3 regions of the Sporosarcina sp. P37 genome follow, and region 1 is predicted to be linked to each of the others. Evidence: riboswitches for the same ligand, from Rfam matches in the RefSeq annotation. Region 1 holds a riboswitch; each other region holds the start of a gene.
What was found. A riboswitch is a leader RNA that binds a small molecule or an ion and turns the genes downstream of it on or off. The one in region 1 is predicted to bind cobalamin.
Positions count from the first base shown of each region.

Region 2: another riboswitch for cobalamin. It lies ahead of metE (5-methyltetrahydropteroyltriglutamate--homocysteine S-methyltransferase); the one in region 1 lies ahead of SporoP37_RS11275 (ribonucleoside-diphosphate reductase subunit alpha).
Region 3: another riboswitch for cobalamin. It lies ahead of cobJ (precorrin-3B C(17)-methyltransferase); the one in region 1 lies ahead of SporoP37_RS11275 (ribonucleoside-diphosphate reductase subunit alpha).

Region 1 covers NZ_CP015349.1:2,189,638-2,195,970, forward strand. The annotation lists gene SporoP37_RS11265 (alanine/glycine:cation symporter family protein) at 1-805, shown strand, start outside; cobalamin riboswitch at 1,086-1,262, shown strand; gene SporoP37_RS11275 (ribonucleoside-diphosphate reductase subunit alpha) at 1,460-3,643, shown strand; gene SporoP37_RS11280 (flavodoxin) at 3,631-4,068, shown strand; gene SporoP37_RS11285 (ribonucleotide-diphosphate reductase subunit beta) at 4,047-5,084, shown strand; gene SporoP37_RS11290 (succinyl-CoA:acetate CoA-transferase ScpC) at 5,887-6,333, opposite strand, start outside.
Region 2 covers NZ_CP015349.1:724,060-730,392, reverse strand. The annotation lists gene ribE (riboflavin synthase) at 1-66, shown strand, start outside; gene SporoP37_RS03825 (bifunctional 3,4-dihydroxy-2-butanone-4-phosphate synthase/GTP cyclohydrolase II) at 81-1,274, shown strand; gene ribH (6,7-dimethyl-8-ribityllumazine synthase) at 1,288-1,755, shown strand; gene metE (5-methyltetrahydropteroyltriglutamate--homocysteine S-methyltransferase) at 1,873-4,167, opposite strand; cobalamin riboswitch at 4,315-4,449, opposite strand; gene SporoP37_RS03810 (malate synthase G) at 4,844-6,333, shown strand, end outside.
Region 3 covers NZ_CP015349.1:1,566,355-1,572,687, forward strand. The annotation lists gene cobK (precorrin-6A reductase) at 1-323, opposite strand, end outside; gene cobJ (precorrin-3B C(17)-methyltransferase) at 333-2,009, opposite strand; cobalamin riboswitch at 2,141-2,317, opposite strand; gene rpsI (30S ribosomal protein S9) at 2,604-2,996, opposite strand; gene rplM (50S ribosomal protein L13) at 3,016-3,453, opposite strand; gene truA (tRNA pseudouridine(38-40) synthase TruA) at 3,627-4,364, opposite strand; gene SporoP37_RS08180 (energy-coupling factor transporter transmembrane component T family protein) at 4,370-5,167, opposite strand; gene SporoP37_RS08185 (energy-coupling factor ABC transporter ATP-binding protein) at 5,161-6,036, opposite strand; gene SporoP37_RS08190 (energy-coupling factor ABC transporter ATP-binding protein) at 6,012-6,333, opposite strand, start outside.

The DNA of each region.
Region 1 (6,333 bases):
GACCATTGTCCCGGTAATGGCGACGTTTTATATTATCGTGGCATTGTTTATTGTCGTTATGAATATTACGCAGGTTCCTGCGATGATTGCATTGATTTTCCAGCATGCATTCGGTCTCAAGGAAGTCATGGGCGGCGGGATCGGTATGGCTATCATGCAAGGTGTGCGCCGCGGTCTCTTCTCCAATGAAGCGGGTATGGGTAGTGTACCGAACGCCGCAGCCACGGCGAACGTATCACATCCCGCGAAACAGGGGCTTGTACAAAGCCTGGGCGTATTCTTTGATACGATCATCATTTGTTCTGCAACTGCCTTCATCATCTTGCTTGGCGGTCTGTATGAATCAGGCGAAACAAACGGTATTCTTTTAACACAGGCATCAATGGCTGTACATGTAGGCGCTTGGGCACCATACTTCATCGCCGTAGCCATCATGTTCTTCGCATTCAGTTCCATCATCGGGAACTACTACTATGGCGAAACGAACATAGAATTCATTAAGGCAAACAAAGCATGGAAATTAGTTTATCAAATCCTGGTACTCGCAATGGTCTTCTTTGGAGCCGTTGCAAAAGTACAAATCGTATGGAACATGGCTGACCTGTTTATGGGACTAATGGCCATCATTAACCTGATCGTCATACTGTTACTCGGCAAAGTCGCCTTCAAAGTACTCGACGACTTCAGCAAACAACGAAAAGCAGGCAGAAACCCCGTATTCAAAGCCGCGAGCATCCCGGACTTAAAGGGAGCAGAATGCTGGGAAGAAACAGCTGAAGAAGCGGAAGAGCGGCTGCGACTGTGAAGTGATAAGAGGCAGATTGTAAGGAGTTAGTTTTTTAATTTTGCTTCCTGAATCAGTAATCAAGTGGAAAGATTTTAAAACATTATTTTCAAATGCTGAACGTTCACACAAACTATTTAGTCAAGAAGTAAAAAGTTTGATATACTATAAAATGCTGAATATCAAAAGTCGAATCGTAGTTCAGAAGATAGATTCTGAACTTCGGTTCGATTTTTGTTTTGCATGTTTGAACACAACATGTTAGGGTTATATAGGAAACAATATACTATATATAGTGTATAACGGTAATTAGATGAATTGGTACCCAACAAGTTTAAAAGGGAATCCGCGAAAAACGGAGCTGCCCCCGCAACTGAGGGCACGGACGACTGTCTTAGTAAATCCACTGCTTCGGCGGGAAGGAAAGATGGAAGGAAGATGTGCCAGCCAGTAGACCTGCCAATCGTCTCAGCAAAACATTCTTCGGGGTTGGAGAGTGAAAGCAAACAGCAGTGTTTTTTTGCCTGCCTAAACCTTTCTACTATCTGCCATACGTCAGCTGTCGACTCCCGATTTTATTGGGAGTCTTTTTATTTACCGCAAAACATCATCACTCAACTAAAGGGAGCGGATATAATGGCTATTATTCAAGAAACAGTCGGACTTCAGCTATTGATGGAAAATTTACAAGAGGAATTTGGAAAGAAGCAAATTGAGCCATTGATCGAAGCGAGTGAGAAATTTCAGCAGCGTCATCCCGCGAGTTCCGCTGCGGAGTGGACGAATGCGATGGTGCTCGAATCATTGAGCCGTATTGATGAAGCAAATGCGTATTGGACATTCGTTGCTGCACGTATTTATTTATTCGACGTCTATGCGAAACAAAAAACCTTGCGCGGTGCAGATGTTTATGCCGATTTTGCGAAAAATGTAGAACGATTAGTGGAGCAGGGACTTTATACGCCTGTTCTGACGGAGAAATACAGCCGGCAGGAGCTGCAGGAAATCGGCAAATTGATCGACCCTGCGCGCGATTTATTATTCACTTACATCGGTTTGAAAACATTGGTGGACCGTTATGTAACGGTGAATTTCAAAAAGCAGCCGGTCGAGCTTCCGCAAGAACGCTGGCTGATCATAGCGATGACGCTGATGCAGGATGAAACGGAAGATCGCATCCATAAAATCGGCGAAGCATACTGGGCGATGAGTAATCTGTACATGACGGTGGCTACTCCCACATTATCAAACGCAGGGAAAATGCACGGCCAGCTGTCGAGCTGCTTTATCGATACAGTCGATGATTCACTGCAAGGTATCTATAGCAGCAATACGGATATCGCGAATCTGTCGAAATTTGGCGGCGGCATCGGCGTCTATATGGGGAAAGTCCGGTCCCGCGGTGCTTCCATTCGGGGATTTGAAGGCGCGTCCAGCGGGGTGCTTCCGTGGATCAAGCAGCTGAACAACACGGCAGTAAGCGTCGATCAGCTTGGCCAGCGCCAAGGGGCAGTGGCAGTTTATCTGGACGTATGGCATCAGGATATATTCACATTCCTCGATCTGAAGCTTAATAATGGCGATGACCGTTTGCGTGCCCACGATATTTTCACAGGCGTTTGCCTGCCGGATTTATTCATGGAAAAAGTGGAGTCACGTGAAGACTGGCACCTATTTGATCCGCATGAGGTCCGTGTAAAGATGGGCTATTCATTGGAAGATTTCTATGATGAAACAAAAGGGCAGGGAACATTCCGTGAAAAGTACGAAGAGTGTGTCCGCAATGAAGACCTATCCAGAGAAACGGTTCCGGCGATTGAGATTATGAAACGAATCTTGCGCAGCCAGCTTGAAACAGGAACGCCATTCATGTTTTACCGCGATGAAGTAAATCGGATGAATCCGAATAAACATGAAGGGATTATTTATTCTAGTAATTTATGCACAGAAATATTGCAAAATATGTCAGCTAGTACACATGAATCGGTTACGCTGGAAGATGATCTGGTTGTCACGCGCACGAAGCCTGGTGATTTTGTCGTCTGTAATTTGTCATCGATTAATTTAGGAAAAGCAGTTCCAGCGGATGTATTAGAGCGCTTGATTACTATTCAAGTCCGTATGCTCGACAATGTCATCGATCAGAATAAAATTCCGGTGGTCCAGGCGCAGCGTACAAATGCGCGTTACCGCGGAATCGGTCTAGGGACATTTGGCTGGCATCATTTACTCGCATTGAAAAATATCCAATGGGAATCTGATGAGGCTGTGGAATATGCGGACAAGCTTTACGAAAATATTGCATACTTGACGATCAAAGCGTCAATGGAATTATCGAAAGAAAAAGGGGCATATCCATTGTTCGATGGGTCGGACTGGCAGACAGGCGAGTATTTCGAACAACGTGAGTATGATTCCAACAAATGGCGTGAGCTGCGAATGGACGTAGCTATTAACGGTATGCGTAACGGCTACTTAATGGCAGTCGCACCGAACAGTTCCACATCCGTCATCGCTGGCTCAACAGCGTCCATCGACCCGGTGTTTAAGCCGTTCTACCATGAGGAGAAAAAAGATTATAAATTACCGGTTATCGCACCGGATTTGGATCATAACACGTATGATGTATACCGCCGTTCTGCGTATATCGTTGATCAGCGCTGGTCCATCAAACAAAATGCCGCCCGTCAGCAACATATCGACCAGGCGATTTCGTTCAACATCTATGTTCCGAACACCATCCGTGCATCTGTCATTCTGGACCTGCACTTGCAGGCGTGGAAATCGGGCATGAAAACGACATACTATATGCGTTCAACCGCAGCTGAGATCGAGGAGTGCGAGTGGTGTCATTCCTGATTGCCTACGCATCCTGGAGCGGCAATACACAGGAAGTGGCAGAGTTAATTACAGAAAATCTGGAAAGTGAAGGCATCGAAGTCGATACACATCGTATCGGCCTCGGTGTGATTCCGGATATTAGCGAATACGACGCGTTCTGCATCGGTTCTTTCACCTGGGAAAAGGGCGCAACACCGGATGAAGTCAAAGATTTCGTGGCAGACATCGGCTATAAGCCCGAGCCTGTCTACGTCTTCGGGACGGGGGACACACAGTTTGGAGGCGACGAGCTATTTTGCAAAGCTGCAGACAAACTTGCAAAATTCTACCACTCTCCCTTTGAACCATTAAAGATTGAACAAAGCCCGCGCGGCGTACAAGAACAAACAGTTATGAACTGGACGAAAGGAGTGCTCGACCATTGGCGACACTTACACGAGTAAAAGTATTGAACCCGGCAAATCCGAATAAAGCGACAGCAATATTCGGCGGGGAAGCAAGCGGCATCTTGAACTGGAATGACCTCGCGCACCCGCATTTCTATACACTGCGTCAGCGCATCCGTTCTCTTTTTTGGACAGCAAATGAAGTAGACATGACGCAGGACGTCAAACAGTTTGCAAGTCTGACTAAAGAAGAGCAATCTGCATTTCTGAAAATCATTGGTTTGCTTGCGACACTGGATGGTCCGCAAACCGTCATCGCAATGAAAATTGCAGACTTTACAACAGATCCTTCCGTCAAGTCGATTATGGCAACGATTGCCGATCAGGAAAGCGAGCATAATCACAGTTATGCATACGTGCTGTCATCAGTCACAAATCTTGACAAGCAGATGGAATCTTTTGAGATGGGCCGTACAGATGAAGTGTTAATGAAGCGTAATGAACGGATTGTAGAAGTTTACAATGAATTTGCAGAGAATCCGACGATTGAAACAGTACTAAAAGCAATGGTCTACACCACGCTGCTTGAAGGACTCTTCTTCTACAGCGGCTTCGCATTCTTCTATAATTTGGCGCGTCATCAGAAAATGGTCGGCACATCTACGATGATCTCCTATATCAATCGTGACGAACTTCAGCACGGCAAAGCAATCAGCGACATCTTCCGCGCAGCACTGGCGGAAAACCCTGAGTACAATACGGATGAATTCACGGAATGGATCTACGACCAATTCCGCCACTCCGTAGAACAAGAAGTCATCTGGAGCCGCTATGTACTTGGTGACATCGATGGTCTAGAAATGGATGAAATGGAAGGCTACGTAAAATACCGCGCCAACAAAATGCTGCGCATGCTCGGCCTGAGCGAAATCTATCCCGAGTTTACAGACAACCCAATGAAGTGGATCCGAGCGTACGTTGACAACTTCGACGACACGAAAACGGACTTCTTCGAGCAGACAAGCCGCCAGTATGTGAAAACCAGTGATTTAAATGGCTTTGATGATTTGTAATACGTAAGAGAAAGCGGAATCCGTAAAGGGTTCCGCTTTTTTGGTGTGTAGGGAGGAGAGGGGGAAGGGCGTATCCGGATTCGCTCATACTACTTTCGCAAGCGCTCATAGTCACCCCGCGTGCGCTCATCCCGCCTTCGCAACCGTTCATAGTCGCCCCGCATGCGCTCATACTACTTTCGCACGCGCTCATAGTCACCCCGCGTGCGCTCATACTACTTTCGCACGCGCTCATAGTCGCCCCGCGTCCGCTCATATTGCCTTCGCAAGCGCTCACAGTCACCCCGTGTGCGCTCATCCCGCCTTCGCAAGCGCCCCTAGTCACCCCGCGTCCGCTCATACTGCCTTCGCACGCGCTCATAGTCACCCCGCGTCCGCTCATCCCGCCCCCGCAAGCGCTCATAGTCACCCCGTGTCCGCTCATCCCGCCTTCGCAAGCGCCCCTAGTCACCCCGTGTCCGCTCATCCCGCCTTCGCAACCGGTCATAGTCACCCCGTGTGCGCTCATCCTGCCTTCGCACGCGCTCATAGTCGCCCCGCGTCCGCTCATACTACTTTCGCAAGCGCTCATAGTCGCCCCGCGTCCGCTCATATTGCCTTCGCAAGCGCTCACAGTCACCCCGTGTGCGCTCATCCCGCCTTCGCAAGCGCCCCTAGTCACCCCGCGTCCGCTCATACTGCCTTCGCACGCGCTCATAGTCACCCCGCGTCCGCTCATCCCGCCCCCGCAAGCGCTCAATCAAAAAAACAACGCAAAAAAAGACAAGCGGACCTAAGTCCGCTCGTCTTCATAGTTATGAAATTATTTTTGTGCTTCAGCAGCTTTGTGCATTGTCTTGTTTTTTGCAAGATTTACGTGCCAAGATAGGGCTTCTTCCAGAATGTGTGGAGTCTGTCCGCCAACTTGTTCACATGCTCTGTTGTAGTAATCGCGCAGCTCTTCCTTGAAATCAGGGTGAGCACAGTTTTCAATCAACAGTTCTGCTTTTTGTCTTGGAGCCAGGCCGCGAAGATCCGCATAACCTTGTTCCGTTACAATTACGTCTACGTCGTGCTCCGTGTGGTCCACGTGAGAAGAGAAAGGTACGATTGATGACACGTCTCCGCCTTTTGCGTAAGACTTCGTAACGAAAATCGCGATGCGCGCGTTACGAGCGAAGTCACCAGATCCGCCAATACCATTCATCATGCGTGTTCCAGCAACATGTGTAGAGTTAACGTTTCCGTAGATGTCCAGTTCAAGCGCCGT
Region 2 (6,333 bases), 1.5 Mb from region 1:
CAGAAAAGACAGGACAGCGGTCAGACGATGACGAAAGATTTTTTACAACAGCACGGATTCATGTAAAGGAGTGAAAGAGGATGTTTCATACAATTGAAGAAGCGTTAGAAGATTTACGGCAGGGGAAAGTGGTTATTGTAGTAGATGATGAAGACCGTGAGAACGAAGGGGACTTTGTGGCACTGGCTGACGGGGTCACTCCTGAAATCATTAATTTCATGGCAACGAAGGGCCGCGGATTGATTTGTGTGCCGGTGACAGAACAAAAAGCTGCACAACTTGGTTTACAGATGATGACTGATCATAATACGGATTCACACGGCACGGCGTTCACGATCAGTATCGATCACTGCACTACACATACGGGCATCAGTGCATTTGAACGGGCGGATACCATTGTAAAAATGATGGAACCTGATGCAGCAGCCGGTGAATTCAAGCGTCCGGGACATATTTTCCCGCTCGTTGCAAAGTCAGGCGGCGTGCTTGAACGTACAGGGCATACGGAAGCTGCGGTAGACTTGGCAAGGCTTGCAGGCAGTGCGCCGGCGGGTGTAATTTGTGAAATTATGAGTGAAGACGGAACGATGGCAAGAGTTCCCGAACTGCGTAAGATGGCTGAAGAGCTTGATGTAAAATTAATTACAATTCAGGATTTGATCCATTATCGTCTGCAGCGGGAACAGCTGGTTATGCGTGAAGCGGAGATTAAGCTGCCGACGGACTTCGGAGAGTTTCGCATGGCGGGCTATACAGAAACGCTTACCGGCAAGGAACATGTGGCGCTGGTCAAAGGTGACGTCACGACGGATGAACCGGTTTTAGTAAGAGTTCATTCAGAATGTCTGACGGGTGATGTGTTTGGCTCTTGCCGCTGTGACTGCGGACCGCAGCTTCAGGCGGCGCTATCGCAGATCGAACAGGAAGGGCGCGGCGTTTTATTGTATATGCGCCAAGAGGGCAGAGGGATCGGTTTAATCAATAAACTGAAAGCCTATGAACTGCAAGAACAAGGGTATGATACGGTCGAAGCCAATGAAAAGCTCGGCTTTGCGGCAGATTTACGGGATTATGGCATTGGCGCACAGATACTTCGGGAACTCGGTATTCGTCAGATGCGCTTATTGACGAATAATCCGAAGAAAATCGCGGGCTTGAAAGGGTATGAACTCGAAGTGGTGGAACGAGTGCCGATTCAGCTGCCTTTTAATGAAGCAAATGAAAAATATTTGCATACAAAAGCGGAGAAACTTGGTCATTTACTAACGATATGAGGAGAGATGGAACGTGGGTAATTTATTTGAGGGACATTTAGTAGGTACAGGGCTAAAAGTAGGGATTGTTGTAGGACGGTTTAATGAATTCATCACGGGAAAGTTGCTGTCAGGCGCACAGGATGCATTTAAACGTCATGGTGTGATTGAAGCGGATGTGGACATCGCATGGGTGCCCGGCGCATTTGAAATCCCGCTGATCGCGAAGAAAATGGCAGACTCTAAAAAGTATGACGCGGTTATCACGCTTGGCACAGTCATCCGGGGCGCGACTCCGCATTTCGACTTTGTCTGTAGTGAAGCGGCAAAAGGGGTAGCGCAGGCAAGCATGCAATCCGGTATACCGGTAATTTTCGGTGTTCTGACAACAGATACAATTGAGCAATCCATCGAGCGTGCAGGCACGAAAGCTGGCAACAAAGGCTGGGATGCGGCGGTGTCCGCTATTGAGATGGCGAACCTGACGAAGCAGTTCAGCTGATAAGTAAATAGAAAAGGCAGCCCGAGAAGTAATTTGACTTCAAAGGGCTGCCTTTTTACTGGTTATGCGTACAAAAAAACTGTCCGGGAAATCACGCTGATTCCCCGGACAGTCCTATTATTTCACTGCTGCTGCAGCTAAACGCTCGCGTGCCTGTTCCGTCGCAATGACCATATGCTTCAATGCTGCGACCGTCTCTTCACGTTTTCTGGTTTTCAGTCCGCAGTCGGGATTGATCCAGAACTGTGAAGGCTCGAGTACTTCAAGTCCTTTGTTGATGATCTCCGTCATCTCTTCGACGGCAGGAACCCGCGGGCTGTGGATGTCGTAAACACCAAGACCGATGCCTTTGTCATAGTGATAGTCAGTAAATGCTTCCACCAAGTCACCGTGGCTGCGTGAAGTTTCAATCGATATGACGTCTGCGTCAAGTGCGCTGATGGCTTCGATGAAATGGTTGAAATCACAGTAGCACATATGCGTATGAATTTGCGTCGTATCTTCTACAGAAGCAGTGGATACACGGAATGCATTGACAGCCCAGTCTAGGTAATGTTTCCACTCGGATTGCTTTAGTGGAAGACCTTCACGAAGTGCCGGTTCATCCACCTGGATCATATGAATGCCTGCTGCTTCAAGTGATTCGATTTCTTTTCGCAGGGCAAGGGCAATTTGATTTGCCACTTCCTCGCGCGATAAATCATCGCGAACGAATGACCAGTTCAAGATCGTGACAGGTCCGGTCAGCATTCCTTTCACCTCGTGGTCCGTCAGAGATTTTGCATAGACAGATTCCTCAACCGTCATAGGGGCAGTGAAAGCGACGTCTCCAAAAATGATCGGCGGTTTGACGCAGCGGGAACCGTACGACTGCACCCATGCCTTTTCTGTGAAAACGAAGCCATCGAGCTTTTCACCGAAATATTCGACCATGTCCGTACGCTCGAATTCACCGTGAACCAAAACATCCAGCCCCAGATCCTCCTGAATATCAATCCACTCTTTAATCTCTGCATTCACGAAGTCTTTGTATTGCTGATCCGTAATTTCACCTTTTCTCCACTTATTGCGTGTTGCACGAACTTCTTGTGTCTGAGGGAAACTGCCGATGGTTGTAGTTGGCAATAGCGGCAATTGGAATTTCTTCTGCTGCTTCACTTTGCGTTCGGCATATGGCAAATTACGCCTGCTGTCGGATAAAATACTGCCTGACGACGCGTCACGGACTTCTTTTCGGTTTCGTGCAGGAAGTGCATTGAAAGCTGTTAACGCTGCCTGACTTGCCTTGAAATCTCCCGTGACTTGTTCTTTGCCTCGTTGTAATGCTTCCTGAAGAATCTTGATTTCATTGACTTTCTCATCTGCAAACGCCAGTGCATGCAAGATAACAGCATCCAGATTTTGTTCAGAACGAGTTGTAACAGGCGAGTGGAGCAAACTGCAGGAAGGCTGAATCCACAAGTTTGCGGATGGAACATGTTGTTGAATCGTTTCCGTCAGCGTCAATTTTGCCTGCAAATCAGAGCGCCAGACATTCCGGCCGTCTATAATACCCGCGGCCAGTACTTTATTTTCAGGAAAACCGTACTGTTTGATGTTCTGCAGATTTTTTTCACAGCCATGGACAAAATCAAGTCCAATTCCTGCTACCGGCAGAGCGATTGTTTCTTCATAATGTTCCACGGAATCAAAGTACGTTTGCAATAAAATGTTCATTCCGTCGAGGTCTTTCGTGAGTTGTGAATAAATCTCGGTCACAGCTTTCATTTCATCACCTGAAATGGAAGTGCACAGAATAGGTTCGTCAATTTGTACCCATTGCACGCCTTCATCCTGAAGCTCCTTCAATACTTTTTGATAAAGTGGAAGTAACTGCAGAATAATTGAAGGTACGTCTTTGTCTTCATACCCTTTAGACAATTTCAGCAATGTGTAAGGTCCAAGAAGAACTGGTTTGCCGTCGATGCCGAGTTCCTTCTTTGCTTCGATGTAGGCGGCAAGCGGTTTGTTTTCTGTCAGTTCAAAGCGCTGTCCTTCATATTCCGGCACGATGTAGTGATAGTTCGTATTGAACCACTTTGTCATTTCAGAAGCGACAGCTTCGTCGTTGCCGCGCGCTATTGAGAAATACGTAGAAGTGGATACAGGTCCGCCTTTCCAATGAAAGCGGGAAGGGATAATTCCGAACATGGCTGATGTATCCAGTACGCGGTCATACAATGTGAAATCACCAACGGCGATCCAATCAATGCCCGCATCTTTCTGCTTCTTTAAATTTGCCAGACGGATTTCCTTTGTTGTACGAAGAAGTTCCTCTTCTGAAATTTTCTTCGCCCAAAATGCTTCGAGTGCACGTTTCCACTCGCGATTATCACCTATGACGGGATATCCCGTGATACTGCTTTTGACCATTTGTTAATTCCCCCTTGAAGTTTTTTTCAATAAAAAAAACATTTCTCGGGGAAATGTTAGATTGTCACGCAAGTGTAAAATACAGGCATAAAAAAGCCTGCATTCCTAGACTGCGTGTGTCTAACACTTCCCTATTCACCGTAGGATGAAGCGTCATGAAAACGGGCAGGTATCTGGCTGGACGCAATAGCGTCTTCACAGTGGCGGGACCGCTCCAAAAGTAAGGATTCCCTTTTAAGAAATGAAATTGCTTCCATTTCACCCGGTTTTCAAACTATTCAATTTAGATGATTGCCTCTAAAGCTATCACAGAGAAAATAGGGTGTCAACTTTCATTTTTCATAAAATAAACAATTCTTATTTATTAACTTGGATAAAAGTGTGATTCAGCAAGATGCAAAGATGTCCAAGAGGAACTGTTATATAACTGATAAATATTGAAAAACGATTCCTTTCTTCGAGATGTGAAAATTTTCACAATTCAGTTGAAAGTTTTCTAGACTTTAGGTATGATAAGTACTAACACATCTTCGAATAGGAAGATCACTCATCATTCATACTTCAGAAATTGAAGATCGGCTATGGGGTACCGCCGGAAACTAATGATGAACAGTGTTCACCGCTGCATGTTATACAACAGAGTGGCGCAAAAAATCTTAAGGGGTGGCTTTATTCCATGACAAACTATGAAAAAGTAGGTAAATTGCAAGTCGCAACAGAACTAGTTAACTTCGTAAATGAAGAAGTTCTACCGGGCTTAGAAATCCAAAAAGATCAATTTTGGACAAACTTTGATTCGCTCATTCATGAACTTGCTCCTGAAAACAAAGCGCTGTTAGAGAAACGCAGTGAACTGCAAAATGCCATCAGCGAATGGCACCAGCAGAATAAGGGGCAAATTGATGCTGCTAAATATAAAGAATTTCTCGAAGAAATCGGCTATCTCGAGCCGGTTGCAGAAGATTTTCAAGTGACAACGTCTAATGTTGATAATGAAATTGCCAATCAGGCCGGCTCACAGCTCGTTGTTCCAATCGATAATGCACGTTATGCATTAAACGCAGCAAATGCAAGATGGGGAAGCTTGTATGATGCGCTGTACGGAACAGACGTAATCAGTGACGAAGACGGAGCACAGGCTGGAGCTGAATACAATCCAAAACGAGGCCAAAAAGTAATCGCTTTCGCGAAAAACTTACTTGACCAGGCGGCACCGCTTGCTGAAGGTTCTCATGCGGATGCAGCAGCTTATAAAATCGCAGACGGAACACTTCAAGTGACACTTGAAAACGGCAAGACAACTGCATTGCAGGATGAGTCCAAGCTGGCAGGCTATAATGGTTCAGAAGATGCGCCCGAAGCGGTATTGCTCGTAAACAATGGACTTCACATTGAAATTGCAATCGACCGTAACCATCCAATCGGAAAAGACGATAAAGCAGGCGTGAAAGATTTAGTTCTGGAAGCAGCTCTTTCTACGTTAATGGACTGCGAAGATTCCATTGCAGCGGTAGATGCTGAAGATAAAGTCGGTGTATACCGAAACTGGCTGGGACTGATGAAGGGTGATCTGGAAGCGTCATTTAAACGCGGAAATAAAACAGTTACCCGAAGAATGAATGCTGACCGAAAATATAAGACTGCAGATGGCAAAGAATTCACATTGCACGGCCGTTCATTAATGTTCGTGCGTAATGTTGGCCACTTAATGACAAACAATGCCATATTGGATGAAAACGGCAATGAAGTGCCTGAAGGAATTCTCGACGGCGTCATTACTTCACTAATTGCTACACACAATTTCAAGAGCGATACGGAATTCAAAAACTCCCGTCATGGCTCAATTTATATCGTTAAGCCAAAAATGCACAGCCCGGCAGAAGCGGCATTTGCCAACAAGTTATTCGACCGCATTGAAGATCTGTTAGGTCTTGAGCGCAACACAATCAAAATAGGTTTGATGGATGAAGAGCGCAGAATGTCTTTGAACCTGAAGTCTGCAATCAATGAAGTAAAAGAACGTATTGCATTCATCAATACAGGTTTCCTTGACCGTACAGGCGATGAAATTCATACATCGATGGAAGCTGGTCCGGTTATCCGAAAAGCAGATATGAAAGCTTCTAATTGGCTGTCTTCATATGAAGCTTCCAACGTGGCAGTAGG
Region 3 (6,333 bases), 620 kb from region 1:
ATCAGCGAAGAAACAAAATTCTCCTTCGGCCGTTCATAGCGGACATAAGGAATACCGCATAGCTTAGCCGCTTCCATAGCCGTTTTCGAAGCTTCTTCCGCATAGGGATGACTGGCATCCACTACACAAGTCATTTCATTCTTCCGGATCAGCGCCGCCATATCATCCACTGTTAATCTGCCCACCTGATACGGAATATCGTTAGCTTGTAAACTTTCAGCAGCAGATTCCGTTACTACGGTGGCTATCAAAGAGTAGCCAAGACTCTGCAGATGAATGGCTAACGCTCTTGCGTCGCTAGTCCCTGCTAAAAATAAAATCATGTGTTCCTCCTAATCCCCGCAAGGTGCCGGCTCTACTTCAATCTTGCAGCTCATGTCGTAATAGTCATAGTTCAATACTTTTTTCACTCGTTTAAAATACTTGAAGAAACGTTCATTAGGATGTGCATTTTGTTCGTATTCTTCTATAATTTTTGTGACTAATGGGATTAAATCATCCGGCTCAATCCCCTCAGCGATTGGCTGGGCAGCATGAGCAGTCCTGCCAACCGGCTTCGCTCCAATAAATAAATCGAATTTTTTCTTTCGGTACACAATCCCGATGTCGTCAAACACAGGGCGGTAACATGCCATTCCGCATCCATTAAATCCAACATGCAGCTGCTTCGGAAGCTTCATGCCTTCAAACTTTGCAGCGATTTCTTCTGCGTACGGGATAGAATCAGCCTTTTCTCCGTAACAAAAATCGCACGCTTTTACTTTTAAGACTTCTCCCGCCGGCATGACTGTGAGGTGTTCTTTCTCAAGCTTTTCGACAATCAATTCAGGATTATCTGTTGTAACCTTTACTAAAAAACGATGATCTGGAGTATATTCCAAAGTACCTTTCTCACCAACGACTTCGGCTAATACAAGCATCTGCTCTGCTGTGATCATTTTATTAACAACACCCGGCGAAACAGAAAACTCAAAGATATTCTCGATCGGCTGTCTCACTAAAAACGGATTTTCTGCTTCTTCTTTCGACACCATAGACAAAGCCTTTAAAGCCATATCGATTGACTGAACTTTTTGCTGTTGTTCCGGCGCTTGCTTTGGCTTTTGTTCTTGTACTGGCGCCTGCTCGGTTACCGTACTTATGAGTTCCTCATACCCTGACTGCGCTTCCCCGGTTTCCTGATCAAGCGCCCATGGTTCTGCTTCCTTTTTCAAACGCTGATGCGGTTTTAAACTTTGTTTTCCTTCTCCCAATGTATATTTACGCTGATAGCCCCGCGGTGTAATGATCTTATCATCGTAAAAGAAAGTGGAAGAGTTACCGATAATGACAGTTGTCAGCATCCCGATATCATGCTCAAGCATTTCTGATAATGTCGTCAGAACAATATGCTGATTTTCCCGATACGCACTTTTCACCAGCCCTACAGGGGTATCAGGGGCGCGATATTTCAGTAAAATATTTTGCGCTTCTACAATTTGGCGCGTCCGGCGTCCGCTTTTCGGATTGTATAAAGCAATTACAAAATCCGCCATCCCTGCAGCTTCAATACGTTTTTCGATAACAGTCCACGGTGTCAGATGATCACTTAAACTGATCGTACAAGAGTCATGCATGACAGGTGCTCCAAGTAAGCTCGCACATGAATTAATAGCTGAAATACCCGGAACAATTTCTACATCAATTCCTTCTGCTTCAGTCCAGCCCTTTTCAATCAGCACCTCATACACTAATCCGGCCATCCCGTACGCTCCTGAGTCACCGCTGGATATTACCGAAACAATACCGCCTGCCTCCGCTTTCTTAACCGCATCTTGTGCACGCGACACTTCTTCAGTCATTCCTGTGCTGACAATGGACTTCGCCGTCACCAAATGCTTAATCAGCTCTACATACGTTTTATAGCCAATAATATAATCACTTGCCTGCAGTGCATCCAACGCCCGCCCCGTAATATGTTCAGTAGCACCGGGACCGAAGCCGACGACATAAATTTTTCCCTTTTTCATGGTTTCCCTCCAAATAAAAATGCCTACACTCCTTTTCAGGGGAGTGTAGGCACGTGAAAGTACGATAGAAACCATACTGAAACAAAAACAATTATTATCATTGTCCCGCCTATACTTCTCCCACCGAAAAGTAAGTGTCGTTTAAATAAGCAGGTTTCCTGACTCAAGCTTCATTTTACTCTTACACCTTCCCGATTTCTCAGTGGTTTTGTAATTTCATCAGCTTTTACAGTAGCGGGGGCTGTACCAGATTTTCACTGGTTTCCCTTTTAACTCACAGTGTGAGCACTTATTCAAATTAGTTTATTTAATTTTCATAAATATAACACACAATCTTCTAATCTACAAACTTACATTGAATTTATTTCAGTAACCTTTATGGCAGAACACTACTTTACCAACGATACTGGCGATTTATATTTCTAGAGCCAAAAGTATTTCTCATGGCCGCTATGTATTAATTAAACAGTTCTTAGTACAGCCCGAACTATTTTTCGGTTTTATTTATTATTTCACTGAGAGAGGAATTTGACATGCCAAAAACCCCTTCCCGAAAAATCGGAAAGAGGCTGTAATGTTTGGTATAAACCACTATTAACGTTTTGAGAATTGTGGTGCACGACGAGCGCCGCGAAGACCGTACTTTTTACGTTCCTTCATACGTGGATCACGTGTCAGGAATCCTGCTGATTTAAGTGCTGCACGGAAATCAGGGTCCACAGTCAGTAATGCACGTGCAACACCGTGACGGATTGCGCCTGCTTGACCTGTGTAACCTCCACCTTTTACGTTAACATGGATATCGTAGCTTCCAAGTGTTTCTGTTGTAACCAGTGGTTGTTTGATGACTTCACGAAGTGTTTCGAATGGTACGTAGTCCTCTACGTCGCGGTTGTTGACGACAATTTTACCTTCGCCAGGAACTAGACGTACACGAGCTACTGAACTTTTACGACGGCCAGTGCCGATATATTGTACTTGTGCCAAGTGTGTTTCCTCCTCTTAATTATCCACGAAGCTCATATGCTTCTGGTTTTTGTGCTGCGTGCTGGTGCTCTGGTCCTGCATATACGTGTAATTTCTTGATTGTCTGACGACCTAGAGGACCGTTTGGCAGCATTCCCTTGATCGCAAGTTCAAGCATTTTCACAGGGTAGTTTGTACGCATTTCAAGCGCAGTGCGTGACTTAAGGCTTCCTGTGTAGCCAGAGTGACGGTGATACATCTTATCTTTCAATTTGTTTCCTGTTAATTGGATCTTTTCAGCGTTGATGATGATTACGTGATCACCTGTGTCAACGTGTGGTGTAAACGTTGGTTTATGTTTACCGCGTAATAGTGTTGCAACTTCTGAAGCAAGACGTCCAAGAGTCTGTCCTTCAGCGTCGACAACAAGCCAGTTACGTTCTACTTCGTGACCTTTAGCCATGAATGTTGTGCGCATATTGTATATCCTCCTAAAAATATCAATCTGTTCCGTTGTTTTCTCTATCCCTAAACACAAATAAACTTCCGGGGCTTATTGTGGGGTTATTGAAATACCATTTATCATGTTAACCTTTATTTCCAATAAAGTCAAGCGTTTTTATGAATACGCCAGGATTAGTTGCCATGGCCTCAGTAGGTCACTTCGAGCAGGTACAAACCGTGCGGCGGCGCAGTCTTCCCGGCTCTTTGACGATCTTTTGCTTCAAGAATTTTACCGACATCTTCAGGCTCGTCCCAGCCAATTCCCACCGCCAGCAAAACACCTGCAATCGTGCGCACCATGTTGTAAAGAAACCCATCTCCTTCCACTTCAAGCACCAGTTCATCCTGCTGCCGCTCAAGGGTCAGTTTGCGGATTGTCCGAACTTTATTGGAAGTGGCGGTTTTCGCGGAACAGAAACTGGTGAAATCATGTGTGCCGATTAAATACGCGGCACCTTCTTTCATCCGTTCCACATCGGGATTCCATCTGCCTAAGTGAACAGCAAAGTTGCGCTCAAACGGACTCTGCAGTTCACCATATGACCATTTATAACGATATGTCTTGCCCTTTGCTCCGTAGCGCGCATGAAAATCGTCGGCCGCTCGTTCAACGGCTGTAATGCGCACATCTTTCGGCAGCAGCACGTTCAATGCCATCAGCCAGCGGTCTCCCAAATCAAGCGGTGTATCAAAATGAATGACCTGACCGAGGGCATGTACACCGGCATCAGTCCGGCCGCTCGCCACCGCATGAGATGTCGGATCTTTATGCAGTTTAACAAGTGCTTTATCAATTTCAGACTGAACCGTGCGCATGCCCGGCTGCGACTGATAGCCCGCAAAATCCGTTCCGTCATACGCAACAACGGCTTTCATTCGTTTCAATTTCTTCACTTCCTCACCCACAGCAATACACCTACTAACATCACAAATGCTATCAGCACCGCTGTATCTCTCATTTGCCAAGAAAGCTGGCGGAATCTTGTGCGGCCCTCTCCGCCCCGATAGCCCCGCACTTCCATTGCGACGGCCAGATCTTCGGCACGTTTGAATGCACTGACAAACAGCGGAACGAGCAGCGGAATGACCGCCTGCACCCGTTCTTTGATCGAGCCGGTGCTCAAATCAGAACCTCTTGCAAGCTGCGCCTTTAAAATCTTATCCGTTTCATCCATCAGCGTCGGAATGAACCGCAAAGAAATCGACATCATCAGCGCCAATTCATGCACAGGCAATTTAAACTTCTTAAACGGATTCAGCAATGTCTCCAAACCGTCTGTAATGGAGATGGGAGAAGTCGTCAGCGTCAATACAGTAGTTACGAGAACGAGCACGAGGAATCGAATGGAAATAAAGATCCCCATGCGTAATCCTTCTTCGTATATTTTGATAAACTTCCATTCAAACACAATAGGGCCTTCACGCGTGAAGAAAATATGTAATAGAAGTGTAAAGATAATCAAAAAGATAACCGGTTTTAAACCGTTGATCAAAAAGTAAGGTCTGATGCGTGCCAGCGCGATGACAAATGCGGTAAAGCTAAGCAATACCGCGTAAGACCATGCATTATTCGCAAGAAACACTGCCGCTACGAATAAAAAGACGAACAGCAGTTTGGAACGCGGATCCATGCGGTGCACAACTGAAGTGCCGGGAATAAATCGGCCGATAATCATTTTTTCTAACATGGCCGTTCCCCTCTTCTCGCAATGACCCTGGAAAGCTCTTGCGCCAGCATCGCTTCCGTCAGCGCGATTCTGTCAAACGTATCCCCGGTCATCGATTCCATTTTACGCTGAAAACGAACAGAACGCGGTACACTAAGCCGAAATGAATGCAGCCGTTCTTCTTGATTGAATATTTCTTCAGGTGTTCCTTCCATGACAGACGTGCCTTCATGCATCACAACGATCCTATCGCTGTAACGTGCCGCGTCTTCCATACTGTGCGTCACTAAAATCGTTGTCAGATTCTCAGTTTTATGCAGATGGTGAAACAAGTCCATAATCTCCTTACGGCCTTTCGGGTCCAGGCCCGCTGTCGGTTCATCCAGCACTAAGACAGACGGCTTGAATGCAAGTACGCCTGCAATAGCCACACGCCTCATCTGGCCTCCTGAGAGCTCAAACGGAGACTTTTGCAATACGTCCTCAGGCAATCCAAGAAGCTTCACCAGTTCATGCGCCCGCTCTTTCGCAATCTCTTTCGGAACTCCAAAATTCAGCGGGCCAAACATAATATCTTTTTCCACAGTCTCCTCAAACAGCTGATGCTCAGGAAACTGAAAAACGATACCGACCTGATGGCGGACTTCTTTCATCTCCCTGCCCTTCGTCTGAGCTGTTATCACAGTATCACCAATCTTTACAACCCCTTCAGAAGGCTTTAACAGACCATTCAAATGAAGCAATAAAGTAGATTTGCCGGATCCTGTATGACCGATGATTGATGTATAAGAGCCTGAAGGAATCGTAGCTGACACGTCCTGCAGCGCCCGTTTCTCAAACGGTGAATCTTTTGCATATAAATAGCCTACTTGCTGAAGTGAAATGTCCACAATTCATTCACCAACTCTTCTTCTGTCATATGATTTCCCTGAAGCTCTACACCGGCAGATCTCAATAGTTCGGAAACACGCAGCGCAAACGGCAGATCAAGTCCGATCGTTTCCAGCTCTGCACCTTGCCGGAATATTTCTTGCGGTGTTCCCGTCATAAGAACTTGTCCTTCATTCATTACGAGAATACGGTCCGCTAATAAAACTTCTTCCAAGTCATGAGTGATCGACAATACGGTCAATCCAATTTCTGACCGAAGCTTTTTGACGATTTCAATCACTTCCTCCCGCCCCTGC